Linked DNA regions of Desulfurobacterium sp. TC5-1. The protein of the gene in region 1 interacts with the protein of each later gene in a pairwise test. Links are inferred from orthologs where the notes say so. Each region holds a gene or a part of one and is shown in the gene's direction. Other genes may lie near its edges.

Region 1 (6,427 bases):
ATCCTAATGACAGATTTGTTAAATCCAACCTGAAAAGCCTCACTTTAGCCACTATAGTAGAATTAGGATATTAATTTCCGGAACTTGAGAGGTTTAACCTGTGAAACTTTTTGAAATCACCGGTAAGATAGTCATTGGATTCCTCGAATTTATCGGGAGATGGTTTTTAATCGCTGGAAAGGCCGTATCCCTTGCATTTAAAAAGCCCTTGAAAGCAGGGAGATACTTCTACTACCTGGCCACGATAGGAGCAGATTCCTTCCCGGTTATAGCAATCACTTCCCTATTCACCGGCGGTGTTATAGCACTTGAAACCTATACTGCATTTCACAGATTTAACGCAGAATACCTCATAGGTGCAGTTGTCGGTATCTCTATGGCAAGAGAGTTAAGCCCCGTTTTAACAGCACTCCTCGTCACGGCCAGAACCGGTTCAGCAATGGCTGCTGAAATCGGAACGATGAGGGTAACTGAACAGATAGATGCCCTCGAAATGATGGCGGTTAATCCTATAAAATACCTTATAACGCCGAGGGTTTATGCAACCATCGTTGGAACGGTTGTCCTGAGTGTTCTATCGGATATTATCGGTTTTGTCGGTGGATACATAGTAGGTGTAAAAATGTTCAACATCAACAGCACCCTTTTTATGAGATACACTCAAAACTTCATGACTATGGACGATGTATGGCACGGTCTAATCAAAGCTGCTTTCTTTGGTTTCATCCTCTCTGTGACAAGCTGTCTGTACGGATATTACACAAAAGGAGGCGCCAAAGGTGTCGGTGAAGCAACAACGAAAGCTGTAGTCACATCATCGATGGCCATTCTTATATTTGACTACATAATAACTTACATTTTAAGAACCCTGAACCTCTGACGGAGTATAGATGAAAATAGCCATAAAAGTGGAAAATTTAAAGAAAAGTTTTGGAAATAAAATCGTACACAACGGCGTATCTTTCAACGTGTACGAAGGTGAAATCTTCGTCATAATGGGTCCATCAGGAACGGGCAAAAGTGTTTTGCTTAAACAGATATCAGGACTGGTAACACCGGATGAAGGAAAAGTAATCGTATATGGAAAAGACGTTTTTTCTCTATCCGAAGAAGAAAAATTCCACTTTAGAGAAGAGCTAACTTATGTTTTTCAGGGAGGAGCTCTATTTGACTCCCTAACAGTATGGGAAAATGTCGCCTTCTTTCTCCTTGAAAACAAAGGTATTCCAGCCGAAGAGGCAAGGAAGGAAGCTGAACGTTACCTTTCCCTCGTTGGAATGCACGGAACAGAAGACCTATACCCTTCTGAACTCTCCGGCGGTATGAGAAAAAGAGTTGCCATAGCGAGAGCTCTCTGTGTAAACCCCAAATGTATCTTGTTTGATGAACCAACATCGGGACTTGACCCCGTAATGACCGCTATAATTGACAAGATGATCTTAAAGCTTAAAAATGAACTCGGTAAAACATGCGTTGTAGTCAGCCATGATATCAACAGTGCTTTTAGGATAGCTGATAGAATGGCCATTCTCTGGAACGGAAAAATACTGGAACTTGGTAAACCAGAAGAGATAGAAAAATCTCAAAATCCAGCAGTAAGACAGTTTATAGAAGGCCTTCCTGAAGGCCCGATAACAGCTAATCTGGGGTATAGAGGATGAAAAATCTTTCCGTAGAGGCAAAGGTCGGTGCGTTTGTAATAGCAGGACTTCTTGGACTTGGCATAATAGCCACAACAATAGAACCCCTAAAGTACAGTAGTGAAAGGGCTATCAGCCAATATTACATTCTCTTTGACAACGTTGCAGGACTTGCCGAAGAAGCACCGGTTATGGTTGCAGGGGTTCGCGTCGGAAAAGTTACAAACATAGAGGTGCTACCAAACGGAAAAGCAAAAGTCAAAGTTGTGTTCACAAAACCTGTAACGCTCCACCAGGACGCCTATGCAATCATAGAAACGATGGGACTAATGGGTGAAAAATACGTAGAGATAATCCCCGGTTCTGAAAATGCGCCCGTTCTGACTTCCGGCTCAACTATTACAAGAGGAAAATCTACAATTTCAACCGACCAGCTTATGCTCAAAATTTACGAAACCGTTGACGCTCTAAATCAATCATTAATAACACCTGACGGAAAAAACAGAATAGCACTGCTCCTCAATCAGATAACAAAACTCACCGAACAGGTTACAGCAACAGTGGAAGACAACAGAGAAAACCTGAGAAAACTCGCCCAAAACCTTGCTTCTTTGTCTGAATTTTTAAAAAGTGACGTTCCTGAAATTGCAGAAAACCTTAAGTCACTCTCTTCACAGCTTAATGAGATAGTCGTAGAAAACAGGGGAGACATTAGAGACATCGTAAAAAACTTAAAAACTTCATCAGAGGAAGCACCTAAACTTGTAGCTGAGGCAGAAAGAATAGCCGATCAAATAAACGCAACTGTGACACAGATAAACAGACTCATAAGCGGAAAGAACGAAGAAAACATTTCAGCAGCCATTGAGAATGTTAAGAAATCTACAAGAAACCTCAATGAACTTATCAAGAAACTACAGCAGGGCAACGGCACAATAGCAAAGATAATAAACGACGATACACTGTACAAAAACCTCACAAGTGCCGCTCATGCCCTTGGTAAACTTGCCGACAAATTTGAACAAACAAAGGTTTACATAGGATTCAGGGGTGACGTAAACACCGCCACAGGCAACGCAAGAGGTGGCATCTCTTTAAGAGTTGTTCCCGAATCAAAAGACAGATATTACCTGTTTGAAGTTGTTGCAGATTCCCACGGAAAGATAGACCACACAACCTATTACATAACAAACGCAACGGGTGCTCTATCTATTGATGAGAAGGTAACGCAAAGCTTTGACACAGAATTTACACTCCAGTACGCAAGAATTTTTAAAGACCCGTTTTTCCTGAAAAATGGAAAGTGGGTGCTGAGAGGTGGCGTCATAGAGACAACTGCCGGTGGTGGAATTGATTATCTCTTTCCAGACAACAAATGGAAAATTTATACATCCATCTGGGACATAGACAGAAAGGACGGTTACGGAAAGCAACTGCCTCCTCATCTGCGAATAGGCTTATCCTACAACATAAACAAAAACTGGTATCTTTACTTCGGCGGAGATGAACTTCTCTACAATAAGTGGCGGGGATTCTTTATTGGAAGTGGTTTATCTTTTGGTGACGAAGATGTTAAGTACCTCATGGGTTCAATGCCATCTTTTTAATCGGGAGTTATAGGGATGATAGCGGTTATAGACTACGGTATGGGAAATTTAAGAAGTGTTAGTAAGGCCGTCGAGTACGTGGGCGGCAACGTTGTTGTTACAGACGAAATGCATAAGATAAAAGACGCAGAAGCCATAATTCTGCCAGGTGTCGGAGCTTTTAAAGACGCCGTTAAAAATTTAAAAGAAAGAAACCTATGGGAAGTCATAATAAGAGAGGTTGAAAAGGGTAAACCTTTTTTAGGGATATGCCTCGGACTCCATCTGCTTTTTGAGAAAGGTTACGAATTCGGCGAAGAAGAAGGACTTGGCATCATAAAGGGAAAAGTTGTAAGATTTGAACTCCCCCATGAGTACAAAATCCCACACATGGGCTGGAATCAGGTTTCTATCAAAAAAGAATCAAGATTCCTAAACGGTATAAAAACCGGCGAATTTTTCTACTTTGTCCATTCTTACTACGTTAAACCAGAGGATGCGTCTGTTATCCTTACAACAACAGACTACGGTATCGACTTTGTCTCTTCTATAGAAAAAGAAAACATAATAGCCACTCAATTCCACCCCGAAAAGAGTCAGAAAGCCGGACTCAAACTCCTTTCAAACTTTCTTGAAATGGTAGGGACAAACTAATGGTTATCTACGGCGTTAATCCCATAATGGAAGCCTTAAGGGCAGACTACCCTATACTGAAAGTCTATGTTGATGAAAGGTTTAAACATCGGGAAATTCTATCCCTTTTAAAGAAAAAGAGGATTAAAACGGTAAAAACCGGAAGGAAAAAACTATCCGAAGTTTCCAAAACGGATAAACATCAGGGCATTGTAGCCCTCGTCTCCCCTGTCGAACCAAAATCCTTTGATGAACTTGTGGAAAGGACTATCGCAACAGGCGGCTACCTTTTATTTTTAGATAGAGTGGAAGACCCCCACAACTTGGGTGCCATCTTTAGAAGTGCCGACGCCTTTGGTGCCGCAGGGATAGTTATCCCTAAAGACAGAAGTGTTACCATAACGGACACCGTGGTAAAAGCATCAACCGGTGCAGTATTCTACGTTCCATTTGCCATAGTAAACAGTTTCCGCCAGAGTCTGTTTGAATTCAAAGAGAAAGGCGGTTGGCTAATAGGACTTGAGGCAGGCGGAAAAGACATAAGCAGATACTCTTTTCCCTATCCTGTAGGACTTATTGCCGGCTCTGAAGGGAAAGGTATCTCAAAACCTGTAAAAAAACTGTTGGATGACATCGTAACGATTCCCATGAAAGGACATGTTAATTCTTTAAACGTTTCCAATGCTGTAGCCATAGGATTATATTTATTATCAGTCCAAAAATAACGGAGGAAATTATGGAAAATCTCAAGGGAAAACTTGTATTTATTCAAACAACTTCAGGTGAAGGTGTAATACCTTCTTCAGGTATCATAGGTATCTTAGATGAAATAGGCGATGACTACCTGAAAATCAAAGATGCAGGTATGTTTGCACTTATACCAACATCCCAGGGTGCACAAGCCACGATAATGCCTGTCGATCCAACTGCAAACGAACCCGTTGATGCAATCGTAATGAAATCCCAGATCGTAACAATCGTTCCTGTCGGAGAAAGATCAAGATTGAAAGAGTTCCATCAACAGTTTAAAGCGGCAGCAGCAGGAATAGAACTGCCATCAACCGGCCTTGACATCTCTAAGATTAAAGAATTTCCAAAAGGCGGACAGGGAGGTATATCACTCACTTGAAAAACCCGGAATTTTCAGACCTAATATTCTCTCTTCCCTTCCCGATTGCCGTATGCGATAGGTCGGGAAGGGTTTTCTTTTTCAATCAAAAGCTGGAAATGCTACTGAACCGCTCAAGGAAATATCTTGAAGGTAAAAACATTTCTGAAATCCTCGCAGCAGACATCAAAAAATGGATAGAAAAATGCGTGACTGACGGAATAGAGATTCACAACGTGGAAGTCAACGGCTTTATACTGTCCATATCTCCGTTTTTCTCAGGTGAAGAGATAAAAGGTGCTGTCGTCGCCGTAAAGACAAAAAAGAAGGACAACCCGGCAGAACACTTTGATGTCTTTTTAAAAGGCATATCTCATGAACTCCGCAATCCGTTAAGTGGAATGAAAGCCTCTGCAAAACTGATGCTTACATTAAAAAACTTTGATGAAGAACTGTTAGAAGTCATCCTTTCAGAAATAGAGCGAATAGAGAGGTTCTTAGACAGAATATCTGAAAGCTTTGACTTCACAAATCTTAAATGGTGTAGATACAACATACACAGACTTTTAAACGATGTTCTAAAAACGTTTAAAACGGTATTCGAAGAAAAAGGAATAGAGATAGATAGACGGTTTGACCCTTCCCTGCCTGAAGTTTACATGGACAAAGACCGAATGTTTCAGGTCATCTCTAACCTTATAAAGAACAGCATTGAAGCACTTGAAAACGCAAAAAACAAAGTCATAACGATTGAAACAGGATACGCAATTCAACCAAAGGGCTTTTACTTCATAAAAATAAAAGATACCGGCAGTGGCATGGAAAAAGAAGACCTGGAAAACCTCTTCACACCGTTTTTTACAAAAGGCAAAGAAAAGGGAACAGGCCTCGGAATGTACATATCAAAAGAGATTGTAACCAACCACGGTGGTAAAATAGAAGTTCAAAGCGAGAAAGGAAAAGGCACAACTGTATCCATCTATCTACCTATCGGAGACCTGAAAGGCAATGGCAAGGATTCTCATAGCTGACGATGAAAGAAACATAAGGTTAGTACTGAAAAAGTATCTTGAAACCCTGGGGCACACAGTTTACGAAGCGGAAGACGGAAACAGAGCCCTTGAGATACTAAAGACCAAAAAGCCGGATTTGGCCTTTTTAGATATAAAAATGCCCGGTATTAGCGGCATAGACCTCCTCTCTTATGAAAAAGATATCCCTAAAGTAATACTAACAGCTTACGGCACGATGGACTACACGATTAAAGCAATTGACAGAGGTGCCGTTGAGTACATTACCAAACCTTTTGAACTTGAAGACATAAAAACGATCGTTGACCGAATTACCTTTTCAACAGAAAAGGAAGAACTTGACGTAATAGATGAAGACGCCATCATAGGCTCAAGCAAAAAGATGCAGGAAGTTTTTAAGCTAATAGGAAGAGTGGCCAGGACAGATGC
Region 2 (8,697 bases), on another replicon or contig:
TGCCCTAAAGTTTCAAACACCAGCGTATTCAGTGCCTGTATTTCTCTGAGTTCGGTTACAGTCATGTTTTTTTCCTCCTGTTATCTTTCATGTATAAAGATATATTTTCTAACTCATTTTGTCAATAAATCTAAAGCATTATTGTAGTTTAGAAATGCTCACCTTTAACGAACAGCCTGTCACAGGTAACTTTAAAGAGAAGGTAGATTGACACGATCCTTTCAGGAGGGTTTATTAATTGAAAATTAGTTGCAATTGTATTTCGAAGGACTATATTTATAAATGCAAATAAAAATAATTTTCAGAAAAGGAGGTTTTTATGGAAGAGAGAAAAGGAATACCGTTGTTGGGTGAAAAGTTTCCAGAAATTGAAGTTCAAACAACTCACGGAAAGATTAGGTTACCTGAAGCATTTAAAGGTAAATGGTTTGTCCTTTTCAGCCATCCTGCCGATTTTACACCTGTGTGCACGACAGAATTTGTAGCGTTCCAGAAAAGGTATGATAAGTTCAGGGAGTTAAATTGTGAGCTTATAGGCCTGAGCGTTGATCAGGTTTTTTCGCACATTAAGTGGGAAGAGTGGATAAAGGATAAACTGGGCGTTGAAATCGAGTTTCCGATAATTGCCGATACAGGTGCAGTTGCCGATGTACTTGGTCTTATTCATCCGGGAAAAGGTACAAATACGGTTAGGGCGGTTTTTGTGGTTGACCCTGAAGGAGTTGTAAGATTGATTCTTTACTATCCTCAGGAGTTAGGCAGAAATATTGATGAGATTTTAAGGGCAGTTAAAGGTCTTCAGGTGTCCGATAAAAACGGTGTTGCCCTTCCTGCTAACTGGCCTGAGAATGAGCTTATTGGTGATAAGGTGATTATTCCGCCTGCTACAGATGTTGAAACTGCCAGGCAGAGACTTGAAGCCGCTTCAAAAGGTGAAATTGAGTGCTTTGACTGGTGGCTCTGCTTTAAAAGGCTTTAAAAAGGAGGGGGTTACGCCCCTTCCTCTATTGCTTTTTCAATTTCTTCAGGTTTAACAAAGGCTGTCCCTAACTTTCCTACAACAATTCCGCCTGCAATGTTTGCAATTTCCGCGGCTTTTTCCGGTGATGCGCCGGCAACTAAAGATAGAGTGAAAACCGCTATAACCGTATCTCCGGCTCCTGTAACATCATAAACCTGCTTGGCTTTTGCCGGTATGTGGTAGCTTTTGTCTCTCTTTATCAGGCTCATGCCTTTTTCGCTTCTTGTTATCAGTGCAAAATCAAGCTTAAACTTTTCAATCAGTTTTTTTCCGGCTTTTTCTGCAGTTTCTTCCGTTTCAGGGTATATGCCGACAGCCTGGTATGTCTCTTTCATGTTTGGCGTCATAGCTGTTACATCGTGGTAGAGATGAAAATTTCTCTCTTTAGGGTCAAGGGTTACAATTTTGCCGCTTTTTTTTACTTCTGCTGCAGCTTTAAAAAGCTCTTCTGTAATAACCCCTTTTCCGTAATCTGAAATAATTATTCCGTCAAAGTTCCTGAAATCTTCCCTGAACTCTTCTATTATTTTAAGGACAATCTCCCTGTTTAAATACTCTTTTGATTCCCAATCAACTCTAAGAAGCTGCTGAGCGCCGGCTATGATTCTTGTTTTTACGGTTGTCGGCCTCGTTTCATCCTTTATCAGAAGGGAAGTGTCAATTCCTCTTTTTTTCAGCATCTGCTCTAACATCTTTCCCTTTTCATCGTTTCCAACCACGCCAAGAACGATAGGCTTTGCTCCCAGCGTTTTTAAGTTTACCGCAACGTTTGCCGCACCTCCCGGTTTTGCCGTTGTCTCTTTTGCCTCCACAACCGGAACGGGTGCTTCCGGTGAAATCCTTTCAACCTTTCCAGAAATGTACTCGTCTATCATCAGATCGCCGATAACCAGTATTTTCTTTCCTCTGAACTTTTTGGTTATTCCTTTCACTGCTTCTCTCCTGAGCCTGAGTTAACAAATGATACCATCTTTTGAGGTGACAATTATTGTCACCTGAATTTTGATTCAGCCGGATAAGTGACAAATTTTGTCACCTGCTTTATGGGGATTTTTGTCTGCAGCTGTAAATTGCAATTAAGACTGATTTTATGGTGCACGGCATGTATCTTTAGTTTTTACCATTAAAACCATAAACCTGGCACGGTAAATGCTAATACAAGTTAGTGAGGTTTTAAAAAAGCCTACAAAAAAACTTTTATAGAAAAGGAGGTACATCATGAGAAAGGCGTTTACGCTGGTAGAACTTCTCATCGTCGTGGCAATTATTGCAATCCTTGCCGCGATTGCTATTCCGCAGTACACCAACTATGTAAGAAAGGCGGCTGCGGCAAATGTTCAATCAACGCTGGCTTCCTGCGTTACTGCAGCCTTGGCTCAGTTTGCCGATACGGGCAATACAACTTATATCTGCCCAGTGAAAGATGATAACAATACAAACGCTACTATTACATTAAATTCTACCGGTACACTTACAGGTATTAGTCCAACAACTTTTAAAGTGAAAGGTCATAATGTTTCTTGTTCCGTTGACAGTAATACAAATACCATTACTTGCACGCCACAATAATAAATTTTCCTGTCAAATTTGATATCTGCGCGTCCGGATTGCCCGGGCGCGGTTTTATTTAATTTATGTGTATATAATTATGCAGGGGAGAATTGGATGAACAAAAGGGGGGCTTTTTCATTAATAGAACTTCTTATTGTTATTTCCATTATTTCTATACTTTCACTGGTGGCTGTTCAAACATTTGTTAATTATAAAGAAAAAGCTGTTGTTTCAAGAGTGCAGTCAGACTTGATTACCTGTGCCGGAGAGCTTATGGCTCAGTTTGCCAATAACGGAACACTTACAAAGGTATGTAGAGTTTATGATTCCAGTGATACCTGTACTCTGGTAATTGATTTTAGTAATGCTTCAAATTCTTCTGCGGCAAACTCTTACATTAAAATTGCCAATTCTAACTGCACTTTCCACGTTCACGGAATAAAAATCGTTTGTGATATCGATACTGCTTACGGACATGTAAACGGTTTTATTCATTGTTATCAAACTCCCTGAAAACCTTCCTTTATTTTTGTTTTTTATCGGGTGATTCTCTTGACACTTTACACCTTCCGTCTAAATTATATACCGAACCTGATTAGCACTCACCTTAGGTGAGTGCTAAAAATCCAGAAAAAGGAGGGTGTGACGATGAAGTTAAAGCCTCTCTACGATAGGGTGGTTGTAAAGAAAGTTGAGATGGAGCAGAAGACCGCTGGTGGAATTATCCTTCCAGATACCGCTAAGGAAGAGTCTCAAATTGGAGAAGTTGTTGCCGTTGGTGAAGGGAAACTTCTTGACAACGGTGAGGTAAGACCTCTCAAGGTTAAAGCCGGTGACAGGGTTCTCTACAGCAAGTATGCAGGGAACGAAGTTGAGCTTGATGGTGAAAAGTATCTCATCATCAGAGAAGAAGACATCCTTGCCATCGTTGAGTAAAAAAATTCAAGGAGGAGGTGAGAACCATGGCAGGAAAAGATATTAGATTTGCTGATGAAGCAAGGCAGAAAGTTAAGATAGGTGTTGATAAGCTTGCCAACGCTGTAAAGGCAACAATGGGTCCTGGTGGTAGAAACGTTGTTATTGAAAGGAAGTTCGGTTCACCACTTGTTACAAAAGACGGTGTTACTGTTGCAAAAGAGATTGAGCTTGTGGATCCAATTGAGAACATTGGTGCTCAGCTTGTTAAAGAGGTTGCTCAAAAGACAGCTGACAAGGCCGGTGACGGAACGACAACAGCTACTGTTCTTGCTCAGGCTATCTTTAACGACGGTCTCAAGTTTGTAACTGCCGGCGATAATGCCATTGAGCTTAAAAGAGGTGTTGACGCTGCTGTTGAGAAGATTGTAGAAGAGCTTAAGGCAATATCAAAGCCTGTTGAGACAAAGGAGCAGATTGCTCAGGTTGCAACAATTTCTGCAAACTACGATAAAGAGATTGGCGAGCTCATCGCTGAAGCTATGGATAAAGTAGGCAAGGAAGGCGTTATCACTGTTGAAGAGGCTAAAGGGCTCAAGACAGAACTTAAAGTTGTTGAGGGTATGCAGTTTGACAGAGGTTATCTCTCACCATACTTCGTAACAGATCCTGACAAGATGGAAGCTGTTCTTGAGAATCCTTACATTCTCATCTACGGTAAGAAGATTTCAAACATAAGAGAGCTTCTTCCAGTTCTTGAATCTGTTGCAAGAGAGGGAAGACCACTTCTCATCATCGCTGAAGATGTGGAAGGTGAAGCTCTGGCAACACTCGTTGTTAACAAGCTCCGTGGAACATTAAGCGTATGTGCGGTTAAAGCACCTGGTTTTGGTGAAAGAAGAAAGGCTATGCTTCAGGATATTGCTATCCTTACAGGTGGACAGGCTATCCTTGAAGACCTTGGCATCAAGCTTGAAAACGTTACACTTGATATGCTTGGTCAGGCTGACAAGGTTGTTGTTGACAAAGAGCACACGACTATTATCGGCGGTAAAGGTAAGCCGGAAGAGATTGAAGCAAGAATTAAGCAGATTAAGGCAGAGCTTGAAAAGGCAACTTCTGAGTACGATAAAGAGAAGCTTCAGGAAAGACTTGCCAAGCTTGCAGGTGGTGTAGCTATCATCAAGGTAGGTGCTGCTACTGAAGCTGAACTTAAAGAGAAGAAGGCAAGGGTTGAAGATGCACTTCACGCAACAAGAGCTGCAGTAGAAGAGGGTATTGTTCCCGGTGGTGGAACAGCACTCCTTGCTGCTGCAAGGAAGCTTGATGAGCTTATAAAAGAGCTTGACGAAGCTAACGAAATTGACAGAAAGCATGGTGTTGAGATAGTTAAGAAAGCTGTTGAAGCACCATTGAGGCAGATTGCTGAGAACGCAGGTTACGCCGGACAGGTTGTTGTTGAGAAGGTTAAAGAGCTTATCAACGAGAAAGGCATAAACTACGGATTCAACGCAAGAAAAGGTGAATATGAAGACCTTGTAGCAGCAGGTGTAATTGACCCAACCAAGGTTGAGAGGGTTGCTCTTCAAAACGCTGCTTCAGTTGCCGGCCTTCTCCTCACAACAGAGGCCACAATTACTGAAATTCCTGAGAAAGAAGAGAAGAACGTACCTCCAATGCCTGAATATTAATGACAGATTTAAGGTAGAAGAGGGGGCATACGCCCCCTCTTTTTATTTTTCCTTCACAATTTTCACCATTCCCTTAAAAATCAGGAACGGATCATAGGTTCCTTTTCCAATCATTTCTTTTAAAATATTTCCGTAGCCGCCTGTAAATACGACCGGTAAGCCTGAATACTTTTCCATTACCTCTTTAACGGCACCTTTTAGTGCGAGGGCTGTTCCCACTTTTATGCATTCTGCTGTTGACTTTCCAGGGAGTTTGTCTATAAATCTGTTTTCCACTTCTGGAAGCTGTTCTGTAACAAGATTCAGCGCCCTATGGATTGCTTTCACTCCTGGCAGAATGATTCCGCCGATAAAAGTTTTTTCAATAACTATATCAACAACTACTGTTGTTCCTGCAGACACAACTATGCCGCTGTTTTCGTAGTCTAAAATTCCGCAGGCGAGGGCTATTCTGTCAGCGCCCAACCTTTCAGGGTTTTTGTAGTCTATCTTTACAGGAAGCGGTATCCGGGCGTTTACGAAAGTTGTTTTTTTGAAGGCTTTCTTAAAAGTTTCATTAAGTGACGGAACTACGCTTGAGATAACTGCCGATTCACCTTTTACAGGAAAAAATTTCCTGACTTCCCCTGTCGGTATCTGAATTGCATTTTCAAACGTTTTGCCGTTCCAGAAAACAACTTTTACAAAACTGTTTCCTGCATCTATCAGGGCAACCATTTTAAGTCCTGTATTCAGCGTTTATTTTCACATATTCATAGCTAAAGTCGCAGGTTAAGTATTCAAAAAATGCGCTGCCAAGGTTAAGGTTAACTTCTATCACAATCTCTTCACTTTTTTTCATGTACTTATGCACGACGGTTTCGTCGTAGTCTGTCTTTGTCCCTTTAAAGAGGAGGTAACCGCCGATTTTAAGTTCGGTTTTCTCTTCCACTAATTTTACGCCTGCGCTGCCGGCTGCTGCTATGATTCTTCCCCAGTTAGGGTCGCAGCCAAAAACAGCCGTTTTTACTAAAGGTGAAAGGGCAATTTTCCTTGCCACTTTCCTTGCTTCTTCTTTTGTCCTTGCACCGATGACTTTAATCCTCACCACTTTTGTTGCGCCTTCTCCGTCTTTTACAATCTGGTAGGCAAGGGATTTCATCACTTCTTTCAAACCATCTAAAAATTCGCCGTAATTTTCTTCCGTTATTCTCTTTCCTGATGTACCGTTTGCAAGGAAGAATACAGTATCGTTGGTGCTCATGTCACCATCAACGGTTATTGCGTTAAAGCTTATTTCGTTTGCCTCTCTTAACGCTTTTTCAAGCAATTTTTTGTCTATCTCTGCGTCTGTAGCGATGAACGAAAGCATCGTTGCCATTGCAGGGTCTATCATACCTGCCCCTTTTGCTATTCCGCCGATGGTAAAACCTTTTCCTTCAAAGAAGGCGGTTTTCGGGAATGTATCGGTTGTCATTATAGCCTGGGCAGCCTCTTTAGAGGTTGCCTTTCCCAAGTTTTCTACCGCTTCTTCTATCCCTTTTTCCATTCTGTCCATTGGTAGAAATTCGCCTATTACACCTGTTGATGCGACTAAAAACGGTGATTTTCCCGTAAGGTTCTGGCAGATTTTTGCCATTGTTTCAGCGTCTTTCATTCCCCTTTCGCCAGTGCAGGCATTTGCATTTCCGCTGTTTGCAACGATACCGTGGACTTTTTCATAGGCTTTAACCAATTTTTGAGACAGTTTAACCGGTGCAGCCTTAACATCGTTTGTTGTAAAGACCGCCGCTGCCGTTGCCGGTTTTTCGGAAACTATCACCAGAATATCTTTTTTATTTGATGGTTTGAGGGTGTTCTTTATGTTGCCCTTTCCAGTTCCACATAAAAAGCCTTTTACATCAGCTATTCCTTTCACCTGCAACCTCTCGCTATTTTTTTCTCATTTTAGCATTTATGAGTGCTGGCTTTAAATTTAAGGAAAACAGAAAGCATAAGAAGGAGAGAGATGATTTTTAAGAGAGCAAAGGAGATTTTTGCGGAGCGCTTAAAACGTGCAGGTATTGAGAATGTCAAATACTTGAGGAAGCCGGGAAGAGGCGACCTTTTTAACAGACTTGCCTACCTTGTTGCTACGGGCAGGTTTAAGGTTGTTGGAAAGGAAGAATTTGGTGAGATTCTTCCCGGTAGAATTCTTGATAGTGTTGGTGGTGTAAACCTGCTCTTTTCAACTGGTAGCGCTATAGCTGATGCAGTTATTCTAAAGTCAAGTGGTAGTTTTAAAGGTGTTTCTATCATATCAAGAGAGGATTTTTCGTATCCGGACATTGCTGTTGACATGCGATTTTTCCCTTCATTGATTGATAAGGAGAAGAGGAGTCTTTTTAATCAGCTTGAGATTATGTTCGGTGTTGTTAAAGATTACTTTACGCCTGAGAACTTTTATCTTATAGATAGTGAAGGCTACTGTGTGCCTTATCTAAAAGAGTTCTTTACGCCGGATGTTCCGTTTGAGATTTGTTCTAAACCTTTAAAAAAGCGTATTGTCGTCCTTGATCCGAATGCTGATGAGACGCTGACGCGGGACGATGTTGATGAAGATACTGTCCTTGTTTTTGGAGGTATTGTTGATCACGGTGAGCGGTTAAAAGGTGCTACCGCTGAAATTTACCGTGGGGCTGTTCATAGAAAAATTGCTTACAGAGGTTCAATACTTCCGGTTTCAGACAGAATCAACGAACTTACAAAGCTGTTGTGTGATTTTCTCACGTGCACCGATTCCCTTGAGGAGGTTATAAGACGGAATCTTACCAGACAGGCAAAGTTAAGGATTGCGAGAGAATCCGTTACCGCTAATTTAAAAAGAATTAAAGATGTAAACGGCGTTCATAAATGTTTACCGCTCTCTTTTTACAATCAACTTGCTGAGGAATTTTCCCTTAAAGATTTCCACTTTCGCAAGGCTTCAAAGCACGTAAACGGATTTACAGTCGTAAAAGATGAAATTCTTGATAAAATAATAAAAGAAGAAGCTGTAAAAGGCAGAAAAATTTTGCAGATAGAGGGTTTAATTGATGGGTATATTGTCAAGAAGTATCCTTGAACTTATTGGAAATACGCCTCTTTTTGAACTTACCGTTGAAGGTGTGACCTTTTACGCAAAACTTGAAATGTTTAATCCCGGCGGCAGTATAAAGGACAGAGTTGCCCTTTCGATTGTTGAGGATGCAGAGAAAAGAGGGCTTTTAAAGAAGGGAAAGAGAGTAATAGAGGCTACAAGCGGAAACACGGGAATAGGTCTTGCCCTTGTCTGTGCTGCAAAAGGTTACGGCTGCACGATTGTTATGCCGGAAAACATGAGTGAGGAGAGAAAGAAGATACTGAAGGCTTACGGTGCTGAACTTATTTTAACGCCTGCTTCTCTTGGAATCCCCGGTGCTATTAGAGAGGTTGAAAGGCGAATATCTGAAAATTCCGATTTATACTTTCCTGCCCGGCAGTTTAAAAATCCTGCAAATATAAAAGCTCACTATGAAGGTA

What was found.
Region 2: the proteins of H153_RS0108355 (region 1) and groL interact in binary tests that used the Escherichia coli proteins (3 or more experiments, as listed by UniProt). The link is inferred for Desulfurobacterium sp. TC5-1 from one-to-one orthologs.

Annotation. Positions count from the first base shown.
Region 1 is NZ_ATXC01000002.1:140,222-146,648, forward strand. The notes cover bases 9-2,775. They hold H153_RS0108355 (ABC transporter ATP-binding protein), read left to right. Parts: upstream 9-890; coding sequence 891-1,661; downstream 1,662-2,775. Other genes in these bases: H153_RS0108350 (ABC transporter permease), read left to right, coding at 101-880; H153_RS0108360 (MlaD family protein), read left to right, coding at 1,658-2,775. Also shown: more of H153_RS0108360, read left to right, coding at 2,776-3,247; imidazole glycerol phosphate synthase subunit HisH, read left to right, coding at 3,263-3,880; 23S rRNA (guanosine(2251)-2'-O)-methyltransferase RlmB, read left to right, coding at 3,880-4,584; H153_RS0108375 (hypothetical protein), read left to right, coding at 4,596-4,988; H153_RS0108380 (ATP-binding protein), read left to right, coding at 4,985-5,998; H153_RS0108385 (sigma-54 dependent transcriptional regulator), read left to right, coding at 5,976-6,427. UniProt on the Escherichia coli protein: Part of the ABC transporter complex MlaFEDB, which is involved in a phospholipid transport pathway that maintains lipid asymmetry in the outer membrane by retrograde trafficking of phospholipids from the outer membrane to the inner membrane.
Region 2 is NZ_ATXC01000001.1:934,525-943,221, reverse strand. What follows is about bases 2,881-5,856. They hold groL (chaperonin GroEL), read left to right. Parts: upstream 2,881-3,534; coding sequence 3,535-5,178; downstream 5,179-5,856. Other genes in these bases: H153_RS0104800 (type III pantothenate kinase), read right to left, coding at 5,221-5,856; groES (co-chaperone GroES), read left to right, coding at 3,221-3,508; H153_RS09920 (prepilin-type N-terminal cleavage/methylation domain-containing protein), read left to right, coding at 2,881-3,085. Also shown: H153_RS0104835 (TIGR00703 family protein), read right to left, coding at 1-65; H153_RS0104830 (peroxiredoxin), read left to right, coding at 320-979; rfaE1 (D-glycero-beta-D-manno-heptose-7-phosphate kinase), read right to left, coding at 991-1,953; H153_RS10260 (prepilin-type N-terminal cleavage/methylation domain-containing protein), read left to right, coding at 2,240-2,590; more of H153_RS09920, read left to right, coding at 2,687-2,880; more of H153_RS0104800, read right to left, coding at 5,857-5,895; bifunctional glutamate N-acetyltransferase/amino-acid acetyltransferase ArgJ, read right to left, coding at 5,897-7,075; H153_RS0104790 (tRNA (guanine-N1)-methyltransferase), read left to right, coding at 7,166-8,260; cysK (cysteine synthase A), read left to right, coding at 8,232-8,697.